DNA from 4 places in the Lacrimispora indolis DSM 755 genome. Region 2 is predicted to be linked to each of the others. Evidence: riboswitches for the same ligand, from Rfam matches in the RefSeq annotation. Region 2 holds a riboswitch; each other region holds the start of a gene.
The links. A riboswitch is a leader RNA that binds a small molecule or an ion and turns the genes downstream of it on or off. The one in region 2 is predicted to bind thiamine pyrophosphate.

Region 1 (4,363 bases), 2.5 Mb from region 2:
TCATTCCCTTTGACGGAGCCGTGGTTTCCGGGGAAGCCATGGTGAATCAGGCTTCCTTAACAGGGGAAGCTCTTCCGGTGAAAAAGGAGGAGGACGGATATGTGTATGCCGGGACCGTGGTGGAGGAAGGAGAACTGACCATTAAGGTCCGGGAGGTTTCCGGTTCCACCCGGTTTGAAAAGATCGTTACCATGATTGAAGAATCAGAAAAGCTGAAATCTTCCCTGGAAAGCAAGGCCGGTCATCTGGCTGATAAACTGGTGCCTTATACTCTTATGGGGACGGGCCTTACCTGGCTGTTTACTGGAAACGTGACAAGGGCACTTTCCGTACTGATGGTGGACTTTTCCTGTGCGTTAAAGCTGGCCATGCCCATCTCTGTCCTCTCAGCCATCCGGGAGGCAGGAATGTACCACATTACCGTTAAGGGAGGAAAATATTTGGAGGCAGTGGCAGAGGCTGTGACCATTGTCTTTGATAAAACCGGAACTCTTACAAAAGCAAGGCCGACAGTGAAGGAAGTGGTGACCTTTGGAGAAGAGAGTCCGGAGGAAATGCTCCGGATCGCAGCCTGCTTAGAAGAACATTTTCCCCACTCCATGGCAAAGGCAGTGGTGACGGCTGCCAGAAACAAAGGGCTGGAGCATGAGGAAATGCATTCCAAGGTGGAGTATATCGTGGCACACGGCATTGCTTCGTCCATAAACGGCAGAAAGGTGGTCATTGGAAGCCATCATTTTATCTTTGAGGATGAAGGCTGCAAGGTGGATGAGGCTTATCAGGAAAAATTTGAAAGCCTGCCAGAGGATTGCTCTCACCTTTATCTTGCTGTTGACCAGAAGCTTTCGGCAGTGATCTGCATTGAAGATCCACTTCGGGAGGAGGCCGCGGCAGTGGTAAATTCTCTTAAAAAGGCAGGGATATGGAAAACGGTCATGATGACGGGAGACAGCGAGCGGACCGCAGCGGCGGTTGCCGCCAGAGTAGGCGTGGATGAATATTATTCAGAGGTCCTCCCTGAGGAAAAAGCCCGTTTTATAGAGCGGGAAAAGGAATCAGGAAATGTGGTTATCATGGTGGGGGACGGGATCAATGATTCGCCTGCCCTTTCTGCAGCGGATGTGGGGATTGCCATCAGTGACGGTGCTGAGATCGCCAGGGAAATTGCGGATATCACCATTGCGGCGGACAATCTTTATGAAATCGTTACCTTGAAGCTGTTAAGCGACAGCTTAATGAAGCGGATCCATAAAAATTACCGGAGCATTGTGGGCTTTAATACGGGCCTTATTCTTCTGGGAGTGGGAGGGGTCATGCCCCCAACCGTATCGGCGCTGCTTCATAATACCTCCACTCTGGGGATCAGTTTAAGCAGCATGCAGAATCTGCTGTCTTAGGAAGCCGGGATTGACATTCACGTTTCCCTGATGTATACTTGCAATGAAAACTGAAAGGGGTGCTGGAGAAAGTCCGGCTGAGATAAAGCAGAATTGCTTGAAACCCTGTAACCTGATCTGGATAATGCCAGCGTAGGAAGCCTTCAGGCCATGCCTGTTCACCCGCCCGGATATCCGGACGGGTTTTTGGTTTCTATAAACGATAAAAGGAGAGAAAAGACATGAATGCAAGCGTAGCAATCCAGACATTGCCTGAGGCAAAGAATGATGAGGAGCTGATCCGCATTGTTGACCAGGTGATCGATTATATCAAAAGCACAGGACTGAACTATTATGTAGGACCTTTTGAAACCGCCATTGAAGGGGATTATGATGAACTGATGGACATTGTTAAGGAATGTCAGCACATCGCCGTCAAGGCAGGTGCTCCCTCTGTTGCCGCGTATATCAAAGTCACCTACCGGCCGGAAGGGGAGGTACTTACCATTGAAAAGAAAGTCACAAAACATCACAAGTAGGCTCTGGTCCTGGTCAGCGGTCCTCGGGCTTTTGATTTTGTGGCAGCTGATAACCGCTCTTGGTCTTGTGGACGGTTATCTCCTTCCCTCTCCCATAAGCGTTGGAAGGGCCTTTATAACGGAATTTCCGGTTCTGGCCTTCCATGGGGGGATCACCCTTCTTGAGGCATTTTTAGGGCTTTTTCTGGGAGTGGGGACCGGCTTTGTGATCGCAGTGATCATGGATCACTTTACCGGACTTTATCAGGCCTTTTATCCCCTGATCGTCCTGACCCAGACAGTTCCGACGGTGGCCATTGCACCTCTTCTGGTGTTGTGGTTCGGCTATGGAACGGCTCCAAAGGTGATCCTGATCGTGCTGACCACATTTTTTCCAATTACAGTGGGCCTGCTTACAGGATTTAAATCGGTAAATCCTGATGCAGTAAACCTTTTAAGATCCATGGGAGCGGGAAGACTGAAGATATTCTGCTATATCAAGCTTCCTGGGGCCATGGGGCAGTTTTTTGCCAGCCTCAGAATATCAGTCTCCTACGCGGTGGTGGGAGCTGTCATCTCTGAATGGCTGGGAGGCTTTGGCGGACTGGGTGTTTATATGACCAGGGTGAAAAAATCTTTTGCTTTTGATAAGATGTTTGCGGTCATCTTTCTCATATCCGCAGTCAGCCTTCTTCTCATGAAAGGCGTGGACATGCTTTCAAAGAAATGCATGCCATGGGAAGAGTGAAAGGAAAGAGGAAACACCCTTCGGGTATACCTTTATGCCCAAATAACAGGGCAGGAAAGAGGAAATGATGAAAAAAACAGGTTTGATGATTTTTATGGCAGCAATTTTAGCGGCATCCCTTACTGCCTGTGGAGGAAAGGGTAAACAGGCGGTGAATGAAGAAACACCGAATTTGAAAAAGGTGACCTTTGTTCTGGATTGGACTCCAAACACCAATCATACCGGGCTTTATGTGGCACAGGAAAAGGGATACTTTAAAGACGCAGGACTTGAGGTGGAAATCGTCCAGCCGCCGGAGGATGGGGCTGAGGTGCTGGTGGCCTCAGGAAAGGCCCAGTTTGGTATGTCCTTCCAGGACTCCATGGCTCCGGCTCTGGTGGGGGAAAATGCCCTTCCCATCACAGCGGTGGCAGCTGTTATCCAGCATAATACCTCCGGCATTATTTCCAGAAAAGGAGAGGGAATGGAATCTCCGAAAGGAATGGAAGGAAAGAAATACGCCACCTGGGATCTTCCCGTGGAAAAAGCCATGATCAAGGACGTGGCAGAGGCTGACGGAGGAGACTTTTCCAAGGTGCAGCTGGTTCCAAGTACCGTTACGGATGAAGTTTCCGCGTTAAAGTCAAAGACAGTGGATGCCATATGGATATTTTATGCATGGGCTGGCGTAAAGATGGAAGTGGAAGGCCTTGATACAAATTACTTTGAGTTTGCAGATTTGAATCCGGTGTTTGATTATTATACGCCGGTGGTAATAGCCGGAAATGAATTCCTAAAGGAAGAGCCGGAGACTGCAAGGGCCTTTTTAAACGCTTTAAGCAAGGGATATGAGGACGCGCAAAAGGATCCGGAAGAGGCAGCCGGCATCTTGCTTAAGGCAGCGCCGGAGCTTGATGAAAAGCTGGTGATGGAAAGCCAGAAATACTTAGCGGACCGGTATCAGGCTGATGTGGATGTATGGGGATATATTGATCCGGTGCGGTGGAACCGGTTTTATAACTGGCTGAATGAAAACGGCCTTTCAGATCCTCAGCTTCCGGAAAATACCGGATTTACAAACGATTATCTGCCCCAGTAAGCTGCGGGTGATTTGACTTTTGCGGAATCCATTCGCCAGATGCAGGAATGGATTCATCCCTGCATCCGGCTCATTGCTTTCAGAAATAAAACGTTCAGGAGGGCCTCATGGCACAGTTAAAGGCGGAAGGCATAACAAAATCCTTTGATAGCAAGACTGTTTTAAAAGGAGTATCCTTAGAGCTTAAGGAAGGGGAGCTGGTATCCCTTCTGGGAGTCAGCGGAGGGGGGAAGACCACCCTGTTTCACATCATTGCCGGTCTTTCCCTGCCCGATGAGGGGCATGTGTATCTGGATGGAGAAGAGATCACCGGAAAGCCGGGACTTGTCAGCTATATGCTGCAAAAGGACCTTTTGCTGCCTTACCGTACCATTGTGGACAATGTGGCCCTTCCCCTTCTCATTAAAGGTATGAAGAAAAAGGAAGCCAGAGAAAAGGCAGGAGAATATTTTAAGCTGTTTGGCTTAGAGGGGACGGAAAGGCAGTATCCCTCCCAGCTGTCCGGCGGCATGAGGCAGAGGGCGGCTCTTCTAAGAACTTACTTGTTTTCTAATTCCGTGGCTCTTCTTGATGAGCCTTTTTCCGCTCTTGACATGCTGACAAAGCGGGGAGTGCATGAATGGTATTTAAAGGTGATGGAAGA
Region 2 (4,363 bases):
CTGCTTCATCCGGCAGCTTCAAATGCTCCGCAGGAGTCACATAGCAGAGAAAGGCCGCTCCGGCAGCAGCAGCTATGGCCCCTCCGATGGCTGCAGTGATATGGTCATAGCCCGGCGCAATATCTGTGACAAGAGGCCCCAGAACATAAAAAGGTGCTCCTTTGCAGATGGTCTGCTGGATTTTCATATTGGCTGCAATCTGGTCTAAGGGCATGTGGCCGGGACCTTCAATAATAACCTGCACATCCTTTTCCCAGGCTTTTCTTGTCAGTTCCCCAAGAGTCACCAGCTCCTCCACCTGGGATATATCCGATGCGTCTTCAATACAACCCGGACGGCAGGCATCTCCAAGGCTTAAGGTCACATCATGCTTCTGACATATTTCCAGAATGCGGTCGTAATGCTCATAAAAGGGATTTTCCTCCCCTGTCATTTCCATCCACGCAAAGATGATAGAGCCTCCCCTTGAAACGATGTTGGTCAGCCGTTTTGCCTCCTTGAACCTTCTGGCAGTCTGCCTGTTGATCCCTACGTGAATGGTCATAAAGTCCACCCCGTCTTCCGCGTGCATTTCCACGATCCGGATCCATTCTTCGGCAGTGATTTCCCGAAGTGGCTTGTGGTAATAAACCACCGCATCATAGATGGGAACCGTGCCGATCATAGCCGGACATTCCCCGGTCAGCTTCCTGCGGAATTTCCGGGTATCTCCAAAGGAGCTTAGATCCATAATGGATTCCGCCCCCATATGTACTGCATCCTTTACTTTTTGAAGCTCCATTTCCAAGTCATTTAAATCCCTGGAGGTCCCAAGGTTCACGTTGATCTTTGTCCTCAGCATGGATCCGATCCCGCTGGGCTTTAAACAGGTGTGGTTTTTGTTGGCCGGAATGGCGACTTTTCCCTGGGCCACCAGCTCCCGAAGCTTTTCCGGCTCCCATTGTTCCTGCCCGGCCACTTCCATCAGTTCTTTTGTGAGAATGCCTTTTCTTGCGGCATCCATTTGTGTGGTGTAATTCATCTTTGTTCCTCCTTTTGATTAACGGAGGGATTGTAAGGGAATCTGCCGGATGAATATGCTGGCATATTTGTCCGGCTTATTGCTCACGCAAAAAGAGCCCATACCAACAGGTATAGGCTCGGAAAATACAATTGTCCCGTATGAATCCCTACGTTGGCATTACCCAAATCAGGTTATAAAGGTCGAAGTTGATTACTTCCTCTCAGCCCGCCTACGAGCTCCCTCTTGTGGTCATTAGTGTAGCATTCTGTTTTAGTCTTGTCAAGGAAAACATCCAAAACCGGCTGTCAGCCGGAAATGGCTGCCTTCATTTCCCTTACATAATCGCAGACAGGCTCCACGCAGCCTTTTCCATATTTTGCGGCTATTTTCACAATGGCACTTCCTACAATGACGCCGTCCGCGTTTTTGCTCATTTCCTTTGCCTGCTCCGGCGTGGAGATGCCAAAGCCGATGGCGCAGGGAAGGTCCTTTGTCTCTTTTACAAGGGAAACCATTTCTCCGATATTTGTGTTGATTTCAGCCCTCACCCCGGTCACGCCCATGGAAGAAACGCAGTAGATAAATCCTTCCGATTCTGATGCAATGGCCCGTATGCGCTCCTTGGAAGTGGGGGCGATGAGGGAAATCAGCTCAATTCCGTATTTCCTGCAGAAGGGCAGCAGTTCCTCTCTCTCCTCAAAAGGCATATCCGGCACGATCAGGGCGTCAATGCCGCTTTCCGCCGCATTTTTTAAAAACCGTTCGCTTCCATATACGAAAACAGGATTGATATAAGTCATAAAAGCCAGGGGAACATCGGTTTTTTTCCGTATCCGTTTTACGCAGTCAAAAAGCTTATCCGTGGTAACTCCTGATGCCAGGGCCCGCATATCAGCTTCCTGGATCACGATCCCTTCTGCAATTGGGTCGGAAAAGGGGATTCCAAGCTCAATTAAATCCGCTCCGGCTTCAGCCATGGCCGGAACCAGCTCTTCAGTGGTGGCAAGGTCAGGATCTCCTGCCGTAATAAACGGGATGAATGCCTTTCCCTTAGAAAATACGTCCCTTACTCTACTCATAGATTTCAACCCCCTTATAGCGGGCAATGGCGGCAACATCCTTGTCGCCCCTCCCGGATAAATTGATGACAATGATGTTCTCCTTTCCCATGGAAGGAGCGATCTTTCTGGCGTATGCCACTGCATGGGCGCTTTCAATTGCCGGAATGATCCCTTCCAGACGGGATAAGTATTCAAAGGCTTCCACTGCCTCCTGGTCCGTAACCGGGACGTAAGTGGCTCTTTTCGAGTCATAAAGAGCCGCATGCTCCGGTCCGATGCCCGGATAATCAAGTCCTGCGGAAATGGAGAAAACAGGGGCGATCTGTCCGTATTCATCCTGGCAGAAATAAGATTTCATGCCGTGGAAGATTCCAAGAGACCCGGTGGAAATGGTGGCAGCGTGCTTTCCTGTTTCAATGCCGTGGCCCGCAGCCTCACAGCCTATGAGCTTTACGGAAGGCTCGTTTACAAACTCATGGAAGATTCCCATGGCATTGCTTCCGCCGCCCACACAGGCGATCACCACGTCAGGAAGCTTTCCTTCTGCCTCTTCTAACTGTGTGCGGACCTCCTTGCCGATGATGCTCTGGAAATCCCTTACAATGGTTGGAAAGGGGTGAGGACCCATGACAGAGCCCAGGACATAATGGGTGTCAGCTACCCGGCTGGTCCATTCCCTCATGGTCTCATTGACCGCATCCTTTAAGGTCTGGGTACCACTTGTAACAGCGTGAACCTTTGTGCCTAAAAGCTCCATGCGGAACACATTTAAGGCCTGGCGGTCCGTATCTTCTTTGCCCATGAAAACCTCGCATTCCATTCCCATGAGAGCAGCAGCGGTAGCGGTAGCAACTCCGTGCTGACCGGCTCCTGTTTCAGCGATGACTCTGGTCTTTCCCATCTTTTTAGCGAGAAGGACCTGGCCCAGGGCATTGTTGATCTTGTGGGAACCGGTATGGTTTAAATCCTCCCGCTTTAAATAGATTTTTGCGCCGCCTAAGTCCTCAGTCATCCGCTCTGCATAATAGAGCAGGGAAGGCCTTCCGGTATATTTTTTATGAAGGTCTGAAAGCTCTGCTAAAAACTCCTGGTCATGACTGTACTTTTCATAAGCTTCTTCCAGCTCATTTACTGCGTTCATCAGCGTTTCGGGGACAAATTGTCCGCCGTGCTGTCCAAATTTTCCTTTTGACATGGATTTCCACTCCTTACTGTTTGTATGATATCTTTTATTTTTTCAGGGTCCTTTTTGCCGTCCGTTTCCACGGAACTGCTTAAATCCAGGCAAAAGGCCTTAGTTTTCATTGCCTGCTTTATGTTTGAAGCGTCTATGCCTCCGGCCAGGAACCAGGGTTTTTTGATGTCCGGTATCATGGACCAGTCAAAGGTCTTTCCGCTGCCGCCGTAAGCACCTTTTGTATAAGTGTCAAAAAGCAGGAAGTCTGCGGGAAGGTCCTGGGCATCCTTCATATCCTGTGCCTGCCGGACCCGTATGGCCTTTATGATGGGAATGCCGGGAGCCATGCGTTTTTTTAATTCCTGGATGTAATCCCGGTCCTCATCCCCGTGAAGCTGGATGAGATCAATGGTTTTATTCTCTGCCAGGGCCATAATATCCTCCATGGGGCTGTTTACGAAAACGCCTACCGCCGGTATTTCCGGCAGCAGCAGCTTTTTCAGCTCATAAGCTTCCCGTCCTGTGAGGCGGCGTTTTCCGGGGGCAAATACAAAGCCAATGTAATCAGGTCTCCATGCATTTACCGCCAGGATATCTTCCCTTCTGGTCAGCCCGCATAGTTTGATCCGTGTTTTTTCCGAATTCATTGTGTTGCCCTCTTAAAACCGTCCAGGATTTCCTTTTTATCAGGGGAACGCATGAGGCTTTCCCCGATCAGGACGGCATTGACCCCGGCTTCTGACAGGAGGCGGATGTCTGTTTCTGTTTTAATTCCGCTTTCTGCCACAAAAAGCGCATCAGAGGGGACCATGCTCCTTAAGCGGAGGGAATTGTTAAAATCCACTTCAAAGGTTTTTAAATTCCGGTTATTCACTCCAATGATCCTGGCCCCTGCGGTCAGCGCGGAATGGATCTCCTCTTCATCATGGGCCTCCACAAGGGCGCCTAAGGCAAGGCTTTTGCACAGCTTTAGTCCTTCTTCCAGGGCCTTTGTATCCAAGAGGGCGCAGATGAGAAGAACCGCTGAAGCGCCTATGACCTTTGCCTCGTAAATCTGGTAGGGATCCACCGTAAAATCCTTTCTGAGAAGGGGGAGCCCTACCTCATGGCTGATCCCTGTTA
Region 3 (4,363 bases), 420 kb from region 2:
GATCTCTTTTTGGGTGATGTCAATGCATAAGTAATGCTTGTTGTCGGGAAGCAGAAAGGCATGAAACGTGAGGAGTGTGTCATTGCAGTAAAAATTGCGTTTTCTGGCGTGCTCCTTTTGTCTTTCTTCAGGCAGAGAATTGGAAGGCTGGACCTGCAATTTGTCTATCCTGGAAAAATCCCCGTATTCTTTTGGCGGAATGCGGTAATATATGGGAAAATCAGATGTTGTTGTGATCATTGCCATGGAATTGGTATAATTGGATATCCGCTCCAGCATTTTCATAATTCCTTCTTTATTAAAAAAGGATTCATGAAATTTTTCTGCTTCTCTGAGGATGAATTGCTGTTTTAAAATCTTCTGCTCAATGAGATTTTCGTTAATTACGTTTATGATATTGGAATAACCGTGATAAAAAGGCACCGAAACAAGCGCAAGTCCATACTTGGCGGCTTCTTCGATCAGGGAATCGGGAATCCTGTCAAAAAAGCGTTTGACCTTAATGCAGAAAGCGGTACAGTCAATGGCATGGAGATCCGCAATTATTTTTTTCTGGATTTCAAAATCATTATAAAAGATGTAACCCGTTGTAAGAACGATTTCATTCTTTTTGATCCATTTTACACCGTCAGGATTATCCAGTACACTGATACCGGTAATGGTTTTATGAAGAGCTTCATCTTCTCCGATGAATTCCAGATTATCAATGGGGGTTTCATATAAAAACCAGCCAAGGGTCAAGGGAGGATATTTCATTTCATGCTCCTTTTCATTTAAAAACAGAGATTAACCGGGGATTTGACTATTTTTGACAATCATAGCATTGACTGTTTTCCTTGACAAGTTAAACTTGTTTTTTTATGGAAACCCTTATATAATAATGGAAAATAAAATGCGGTATGGAAAGGCGGACCAATAGTTATGATACAGGACTTTACAATTCACACATTCCTTGAAAAATTATCTTCAAAAAGCCCCACCCCGGGCGGCGGCGGAGCGGCAGGACTTGGCGGTGCAATAGGAGCGGCTTTGGGAGAAATGGTGGTGAACTTAACCCTTGGCAAAAAGCGGTATGCCGACGTGGAAGAAGAAATGCAGTCATTTCTTGAAAAGCTGGAAGCTTTAAAAAGCGAATTTTTAAGGCTTGCGGATGAAGATGAAGTGGTATTTGTTCCTTTGGCTGCCGCATACGGCCTTCCAACCGGCACAGAGGAAGAAAAAAGACATAAGGCTGAAGTCCTGGAAAACCATCTCCTGGCTGCCAGCCTGGTCCCTCTCATGGTCATGGAACGGGCCCTGGAAGCCCTTGATATCATGGAGGTTCTGGCTGAAAAGGGAAGCCGCCTGGCTGTCAGTGACGTAGGCGTTGGCGTGCAGTTTATCCGTTCCGCCTTATTGGGAGCAAAGATGAATGTTTCCATTAATACAGGATCCATGAAGCAGCGGGAAAAGGCCGGACAGCTTCAGGCCAGGGCGGATAAGCTGGCAGAGGACGGGACCAGAAAGGCTGACGCCATTTATGCAAAGGTGGAATCTGCATTAAAGGCAGAATAAGGAGGAGAAAAAACGTGATAACCTTAAAAGGTGCAGCTGTGTCTGCAAAAATCAAAGAACAGGTGGAAGGACTTTTGGCCGGCTTAAAAGGAAAAACTCCAAAGCTTGCCATTGTGCGGGTGGGAGAACGGCCAGACGACTTATCCTATGAACGGGGAGCTTTAAAGAAAATGGAAAGCTTTAGCCTGCAGGGGGAAAGTTTTGCCTTTCCCCAGGATATAACTGATGAAGCATTTAAGGAGGAGTTTGCAAAAATCAATGAAAATCCGGATATTGACGGCATCCTTCTTTTGCGCCCTCTGCCAAAGCAGATCAGGGAAAAAGACATTGAGCACATGATTGATCCTGGAAAGGATTTGGACGGCATATCTCCTGAAAATATCGCCAAAGTATTTGCAGGCGATGATACGGGATTTGCCCCATGTACGGCGGAGGCAGTGGTGGAGGTTTTAAAGTCCAGTGATATCCCTCTGACCGGAAAGCGGGTGGCCATTGTGGGAAGAAGCATGGTAGTGGGGCGCCCTCTGTCCATGCTGATGCTTAAGGAAAATGCAACGGTGACCATCTGTCACACCCGCACGGAAAACTTAAAGGAAACCTGTAAAAATGCCCAGATCCTTGTGGCAGCAGCCGGGCGCGCCAGAATGGTGGATGCCTCTTATGTGGGAGCGGATGCCGTGGTGGTTGATGTGGGAATCAATGTGGACGAAAACGGAAAACTTTGCGGGGATGTGGATTTTGATTCCCTGGAAGGGACTGCTTCCATGGCAACTCCGGTACCAGGAGGAGTTGGAACGGTGACAACGGCTGTGCTGGCAAGGCATCTGGTATTGGCTGCACTTATAAAATAAAATAATGAAACAAGCGGCATGGAAGCCTACCGATCCTTCCATACCGCTTGTTTTTGATTTACAAAAGAGTACGTTTTATTTCCTTACCCATTAACAGCCTGCCGCTTCACCTGCCCGATGGCTCCCAGCACGGGAGGGAGATACAGGATCACAACGGTCAGGATCAGTTCCGGAAGGATGTAGGTGGCATTATAGCCCAGAGTATAGACCATGGGGTTCATGCCTTCCGGAGCATAGGAAGCAAAGAATATATATCCGGAAAGGACGTGGCATATGTAACGGCCCGCTACACCCACCACATACCCGGTCACAAGACCGTGTTTTTTATTGCTGAACAGCCCGGAAAGCCCAAGGGCGCCGAAGGCCAGGGGATAGTCAAGAAGAACCTGGAGCGGGGCAAAAATATAGGGCTCTGTAATAAACTGCAGGATTCCGTATGCCACGCCGGTCATAATTCCTGTTTTTACATCGTAAACATAGCCGATCAGGCAGATGAACAGCATGGAAAACAGAGTGATGGAGCCGCCGAAGGGAAGGGACGCAAATTTAATAAAAGAAGTTACCATTGCAAGAGCCATTGCACCTGAGCAGTAAACCAGCTGGCGGGTCTGCATGGCCTTGGATTTTGAGGCGGATTTACCCAGAAGGTGCAGGGCAAAAAGGATGGCCGCCAACAGAATAATTAACAGCCCGTATCCGGCCGGTTGTAGTAAATACTCTTCGTTTTCAGCAGAGTAAGTTAGAAAAAATGACATAAAAAATCCTCCTTTGCGCGCGCAGGAGGGGAGTAATGATGCTTCCTTACGCCGGCATTATCCGGTTCAAGTAGTGAGGGTTCGGTTTATTCCGATCTCAGCCTAAGGCTCCCCTAGCGTGTATACGATATTTGATTTCGCTGTGAGTATAACGCAAATCCATAAGCTTGTCAAGCCGCATCAAAAAGTAAAATCAGAATAAAAATGCAAATAAAGTGCAACCTAGTAAAAAGAAAATGGAAACACGGAGGTTGTTTTTATGACAGGCTTTATTATTGCACTCATATCAGGTGCGCTTATGAGCATTCAGGGAGTTTTAAATACAGGGGTGACAAAACAAACCAGCATGTGGGTATCAACAGGCTGGGTGCAGCTGACGGCATTTTTGACCTGTCTCATCCTGTGGTATTTTTCCGGCAGGGATGGCATCTCCGGACTTTTAGATGTGCAGCCCAAATACATGCTGCTGGGTGGTGTTATCGGCGCATTTATCACCTATACGGTAGTGAAGAGCATGGGAACCTTAGGACCTGCCAAAGCGGCTCTGCTTATCGTAGTATCCCAGATCATCGTAGCCTATGCCGTGGAGCTGTTCGGTTTATTCGGCGTTGAAAAAGTGGGATTTGAATGGAAAAAGCTGATCGGTGCTGTGGTTGCCATCATCGGAATCATGATATTTAATTAATTTGGAAATAGTGCTTGTATTTACCTATTTCTTTAGGTAGAATAGTAACATAGGCTGAAGATGGTATCCTTTTTTGGGAAATTTTGTAAGAGGAGGGATATCATGAAGTATCAGAAAATAAAAATCGCTCTGATTGCCCTGTGTATAATAGCCGCAGGTATCTGCTACGGCTTTGGCAGAAGCCGGGAAGACCAAAAGTCAGGGATCTCCTTATCGGAGGCATCTGCTTTTCAGGCAGGAGAAGCCGGAGACGATAGTCAGCCGGTTTCCGGTGATCAGCCAGTTCCAGGCGGAACCGGAACAGAAGTATCAGAAGCGGCAGAGAGCGTCTTAGAAAGTGCAGGAGGCAGAACGGCCCTGCCTTTCTACATACATATCTGCGGAGAAGTGGTTTCTCCCGGCGTTTATGAGCTTGAGGAAGGAAGCCGGGTCTTTCAGGCAGTGGAGAAAGCGGGCGGATTCACAGACCAGGCAGCAGCAGAATATTTAAATATGGCAGAGAGGGTCGCGGATGGCAT
Region 4 (4,363 bases), 220 kb from region 2:
AAGAGGCCAGAAGGATTTTAAGGGAACAAGAAATGGATGCCATTGTGACGGAGCATTATATTGGAGGGAAAAGCGGAACGGATTTCTGCATGTCTCTTCAGGGTCAATATCCGGATGTGATCCGGATCATTATGACAGACCGGGTGACCAAAGAAATCCTTGAAGCAAAGAAGAGGAAAATCATCGATGAGTACATAGATAAACCGGTTTCCGACTCATCTATTTTAAAAGCGGTAAAGATTTGCAGGGAATGGGTATAACAGAAAAGCCGAATCTTAACAACTTTTAATTTTTCTCTTAAAGAAATGAAAGAGAGAAGGAGGAAGAGTGTAAGGTTGGGCTTTTATACTGCTCCTATAAATAAAAAGAATAGAGGAGGAAGAAAACATGAATGAGACAATGCTTGCATTATTAGGATTTGCAACCATTATCATGATCATTGTTTTGTTGCTGAAAAATGTTACTGTTCCGGCACTTGCATTTATCGGAGTATCTACCATAAGTGCCCTGATCCTGGTTTTAACCGGAACCTTTACAGTCAGTGAAGTTGGGGATTTTATTAAGAAAGGGGTGTCCGGGGTGCACTCCACGGCTGCGTTGTTTATATTTTCCGTGCTGTTTTTCGGAATTATGACTGATGCAGGAATGTTTGACCGCATCATAAGCGCCCTAATGAAAAAAGTGGGTAACAATGTGGTTGGAGTGGCATTTATGACCTGCATCATCGCCATAATCGGCCATTTGGATGGAGGCGGTGCCTCCACGTTCCTGATCACCATTCCGGCAATGCTGCCGGTTTATAAGAAATTAAAAATGCGTCCCACAACTCTGCTTTTAATATGTGTCACCTCCATGGGCGTCATGAATCTGCTTCCATGGGGCGGCCCGACCATGCGTGCGGCCTCTGTATTGGAAATAGAAGCCAATGTCCTGTGGATGAAGCTTTTGCCCATGCAGGTGGTGGGCATTGGAGTTGCTATGTTTACCGCGTTTTTCTGGGGAATTGTTGAAAAGAAACGAGGGGCCGGAATCAACAGCACCCTGGCCATAGAAGATACCGAGGGGCTGGAAGAAAGCGCTTCTGCGGCTGATACCGGAGAACTGGTAAGGCCGAAGCTGTTTGCCTTCAACGTGATTTTAACATTGTTTATCATTGTTTGTCTTGTTTTCCTGCCGGTGCCGTCTTATTATATGTTTATGATCGGCTGTGTCATTGCCCTTCTGGTTAACTATCCGGGTGCAAAAATGCAGAATAAGATCATCAAATCTCATGCGGGCCCTGCGCTTATGATGGCTTCTACCATTCTTGCTGCCGGTGTATTTTTAGGAGTGCTGGAAGACAGTGAGATCATGAATCACATGGCCAGTGTACTTGCTGCATTTATACCCCAGTCCATGGGCCGTTTCTTACCGCTGATCATCGGAGTGCTGTCCGTACCTCTGACTTTGATGTTCTGTACGGATTCCTATTTCTATGGCCTTCTTCCGGTCCTGATCAGTGTGGGAAACAGCTTTGGCGTAGATCCTGTGCATATAGCAATTGCCATGGTGGTATGCCGCAACTGCGCCACCTTTATAAGTCCTGTTGTACCTGCCACATTCTTAGGGATAGGCCTGGCGGGTGTGGAGATCAAAGACCATATTAAGACCTGCTTCCTGTGGATATGGGGAGTGAGCTTTGTTTGCCTGACGGCCGGTCTTTTACTTGGTGTACTGACCCTTTCATAGAATTCTGATAATAAAATCCAAATGGAAAAGGCGCTGGAATTAAATTCCGGCGCCTTTTCCGTCTGGATTAAGAAACTGCGGCCAGTTTGCCGCAGGTAATATCCATGACAAAACCCTGGATAATTACATTGGATGGCATGAGGGGATGGGTTTTAAGTAAGGAAACAGATTTTTGAACGGAGCGTTCCGTGTTTTCTAAGCCCTGGAACCAGGAGTCAAAGTCCACCCCATCCTCTTTCAGTTTTTGTATGGTATTCCAGGCAATACCCCGGTTAAGCAGGTGTGTGATGATGATTTTGGAGGATATGACAGCTGCTCCGCAGTCAGTATGGCCGATAACCATGATTTCTTCCACACCGAATTCCAGAATTGCGATGAGAAGGCTGCGGATTGTGCTGTCAAAAGGATCTAAAATCACGCCGCCTGCATTTTTTATCAGCTTTACATCTCCGTTGTGAATACCAAGTGCGGCGGGCAGCAGCTCCACCAGCCTGGTATCCATGCAGGTTAATATGGCAAGCCTTTTTCTGGGATACTTGTCTGTGACAAAGGATCTATAACCATTGGTGCTCACAAAAGTATCATTGTACTTTAATATTTCTTCAATCATAATCTGCCTCCTTTTTCTTTTATTAAAACAATAATAAAGAAGAAACCTTAATAAAGGATAACAGACTGCCTTAATGTTTATTTAGCTTGCTGCCTTTTAAAACTTTCCAGGGATTTCCTTACCGCCAGAAATAAAAAAGGCGAAAAAACGGATATACCGGAAATTCTGTTGACATCCCGGATTTTCTGTTTTATACTATATACGTCAAAAGAGGAGCTTATGTAATAGGCTGAGAGGAAGTTATGAACTTCGACTCATATACCTGATTTGGATAATGCCAACGTAGGGACGGACGCTTAAGGAATTATTGCGGAAGGTGCTGCGGGCATTTTCCGCTTTTTTATTTGACGTACAATCGGATAGGATTTTTATTGTGAGTGAATGAAAGTTCACGAAGGGGTACACCACCGCGGGTGTATTTCTTTGTGAACTTTTTTTTTGAAAAAATCCTGCCATACAAGAGAGGAGGAATAAGACATGGTTATGGTTAACGGAAAGGAGCAGGGGCTGTCAGAAGAGATCCTGGTTTCAGAGTTGCTGGAGCTTATGGGCTATCAGGCAGACCGGGTTGCGGTAGAGCATAACGGCCGTATGGTTTCCAGGTCCAGACTTTCGGAAACAACTATAAGGGATGGAGACATCCTGGAAGTCATCAGCTTTGTAGGCGGCGGCTGATTACAGGAATGCAGCGGGGACTTTCAGAAAGATTAGAATAAAAGGGAGTTAACATGAAACTGGAACATGGAATTTTAAGCAAACCAGAAATTCAGGAAGCACTAAAAAAGCGTCATTCCCCGGAGGTTCAGGAGAAATTGAATCAGGCCAGAGTGGCAATAGCAGGCCTGGGAGGACTGGGCTCCAATGTAGCCTTTGCCCTTGCCCGTATCGGTGTGGGACATATGCATTTGATTGATTTTGACAGAGTGGATATCAGTAATCTGAACCGACAGCAGTATTTTATCCATCATATCGGAATGTATAAGACGGATGCTCTTAAGGAAGAGCTTAAGGCAATAAATCCTTATCTGGAGATTTCTGCGGATTGTGTAAAAGTAACAGAGCACAACCTACCCGGGTTATTTGAATCAGAGGATATCATCTGCGAAGCGTTTGATGTGCCGGAAATGAAAGCCATGCTTGTGAACGGCGTAATGGAGCATTTCCCGGATAAAAAGCTGGTCTCAGCATCGGGGATGGCAGGATACGGGGACAGTAATGAGATCCGTACCAGGAAGATAAGCCGGAATTTTTATCTTTGCGGCGACGGAATGTCAGAGCCGGGGTACGGAAACGGGCTGATGGCTCCCAGGGTGGCAATCTGTGCTGCCCATGAGGCCAATATGATAACCCAATTGATTCTTCAGCCGGAATTATAAAAAAACAGGAGGGAAATAAAATGAATCCTATAAAAGAAGATAAGCTGGTAATCGGGGGTTTTGAATTTACATCCAGGTTCATCCTGGGATCGGGAAAATACTCCCTGGATTTAATCCAGTCGGCCATAGAAAGGGCGGGAGCAGAGATCATCACCCTGGCTCTCCGGAGAGCCAATGCAGGGGGAACGGCGAATATCCTGGATTACATACCCGAAGGCATCACCCTTCTTCCCAATACATCAGGGGCGAGAAATGCAGAGGAGGCCGTACGGATCGCCCGTTTGGCAAGGGAAGCAGGAAGCGGGAATTTTATAAAAATTGAAGTGATCCATGATTCCAAATATCTGCTTCCGGATAATCAGGAAACCATAAAAGCAACGGAAATCCTGGCAAAGGAGGGATTTATCGTTATGCCTTATATGTATCCGGATTTAAATGCGGCAAGGGATTTGGTAAATGCCGGGGCTTCTTCCATCATGCCGTTAGGTGCCCCCATCGGCTCCAATAAAGGCTTATGTACCAAAGAGTTCATCCGTATTCTCATTGATGAGATCGATCTGCCAATTATTGTGGATGCAGGCATTGGAAAACCCTCCCAGGCATGTGAAGCCATGGAAATGGGAGCTGCTGCGGTCATGGCCAATACGGG

Region 1: another riboswitch for thiamine pyrophosphate. It lies ahead of K401_RS0102355 (thiamine-binding protein); the one in region 2 lies ahead of thiC (phosphomethylpyrimidine synthase ThiC).
Region 3: another riboswitch for thiamine pyrophosphate. It lies ahead of thiT (energy-coupled thiamine transporter ThiT); the one in region 2 lies ahead of thiC (phosphomethylpyrimidine synthase ThiC).
Region 4: another riboswitch for thiamine pyrophosphate. It lies ahead of thiS (sulfur carrier protein ThiS); the one in region 2 lies ahead of thiC (phosphomethylpyrimidine synthase ThiC).

Annotation. Positions count from the first base shown of each region.
Region 1 covers NZ_AZUI01000001.1:487,941-492,303, reverse strand. Annotated here, with positions in the region: gene K401_RS0102360 (heavy metal translocating P-type ATPase) at 1-1,397, shown strand, start outside; TPP riboswitch at 1,443-1,553, shown strand; gene K401_RS0102355 (thiamine-binding protein) at 1,619-1,915, shown strand; gene K401_RS0102350 (ABC transporter permease) at 1,884-2,642, shown strand; gene K401_RS0102345 (ABC transporter substrate-binding protein) at 2,710-3,720, shown strand; gene K401_RS0102340 (ABC transporter ATP-binding protein) at 3,828-4,363, shown strand, end outside.
Region 2 covers NZ_AZUI01000001.1:2,939,950-2,944,312, forward strand. Annotated here, with positions in the region: gene thiC (phosphomethylpyrimidine synthase ThiC) at 1-1,021, opposite strand, end outside; TPP riboswitch at 1,150-1,256, opposite strand; gene trpA (tryptophan synthase subunit alpha) at 1,309-2,082, opposite strand; gene trpB (tryptophan synthase subunit beta) at 2,075-3,259, opposite strand; gene K401_RS0114115 (phosphoribosylanthranilate isomerase) at 3,205-3,888, opposite strand; gene trpC (indole-3-glycerol phosphate synthase TrpC) at 3,885-4,363, opposite strand, start outside.
Region 3 covers NZ_AZUI01000001.1:3,364,181-3,368,543, forward strand. Annotated here, with positions in the region: gene K401_RS0116095 (PucR family transcriptional regulator) at 1-756, opposite strand, end outside; gene K401_RS0116100 (cyclodeaminase/cyclohydrolase family protein) at 922-1,554, shown strand; gene K401_RS0116105 (bifunctional 5,10-methylenetetrahydrofolate dehydrogenase/5,10-methenyltetrahydrofolate cyclohydrolase) at 1,569-2,405, shown strand; gene thiT (energy-coupled thiamine transporter ThiT) at 2,489-3,160, opposite strand; TPP riboswitch at 3,187-3,285, opposite strand; gene K401_RS0116115 (DMT family transporter) at 3,420-3,845, shown strand; gene K401_RS0116120 (helix-hairpin-helix domain-containing protein) at 3,948-4,363, shown strand, end outside.
Region 4 covers NZ_AZUI01000001.1:3,162,456-3,166,818, forward strand. Annotated here, with positions in the region: gene K401_RS0115210 (ATP-binding protein) at 1-260, shown strand, start outside; gene K401_RS0115215 (CitMHS family transporter) at 388-1,728, shown strand; gene K401_RS0115220 (beta-class carbonic anhydrase) at 1,796-2,338, opposite strand; TPP riboswitch at 2,536-2,645, shown strand; gene thiS (sulfur carrier protein ThiS) at 2,816-3,013, shown strand; gene thiF (sulfur carrier protein ThiS adenylyltransferase ThiF) at 3,067-3,714, shown strand; gene K401_RS0115235 (thiazole synthase) at 3,735-4,363, shown strand, end outside.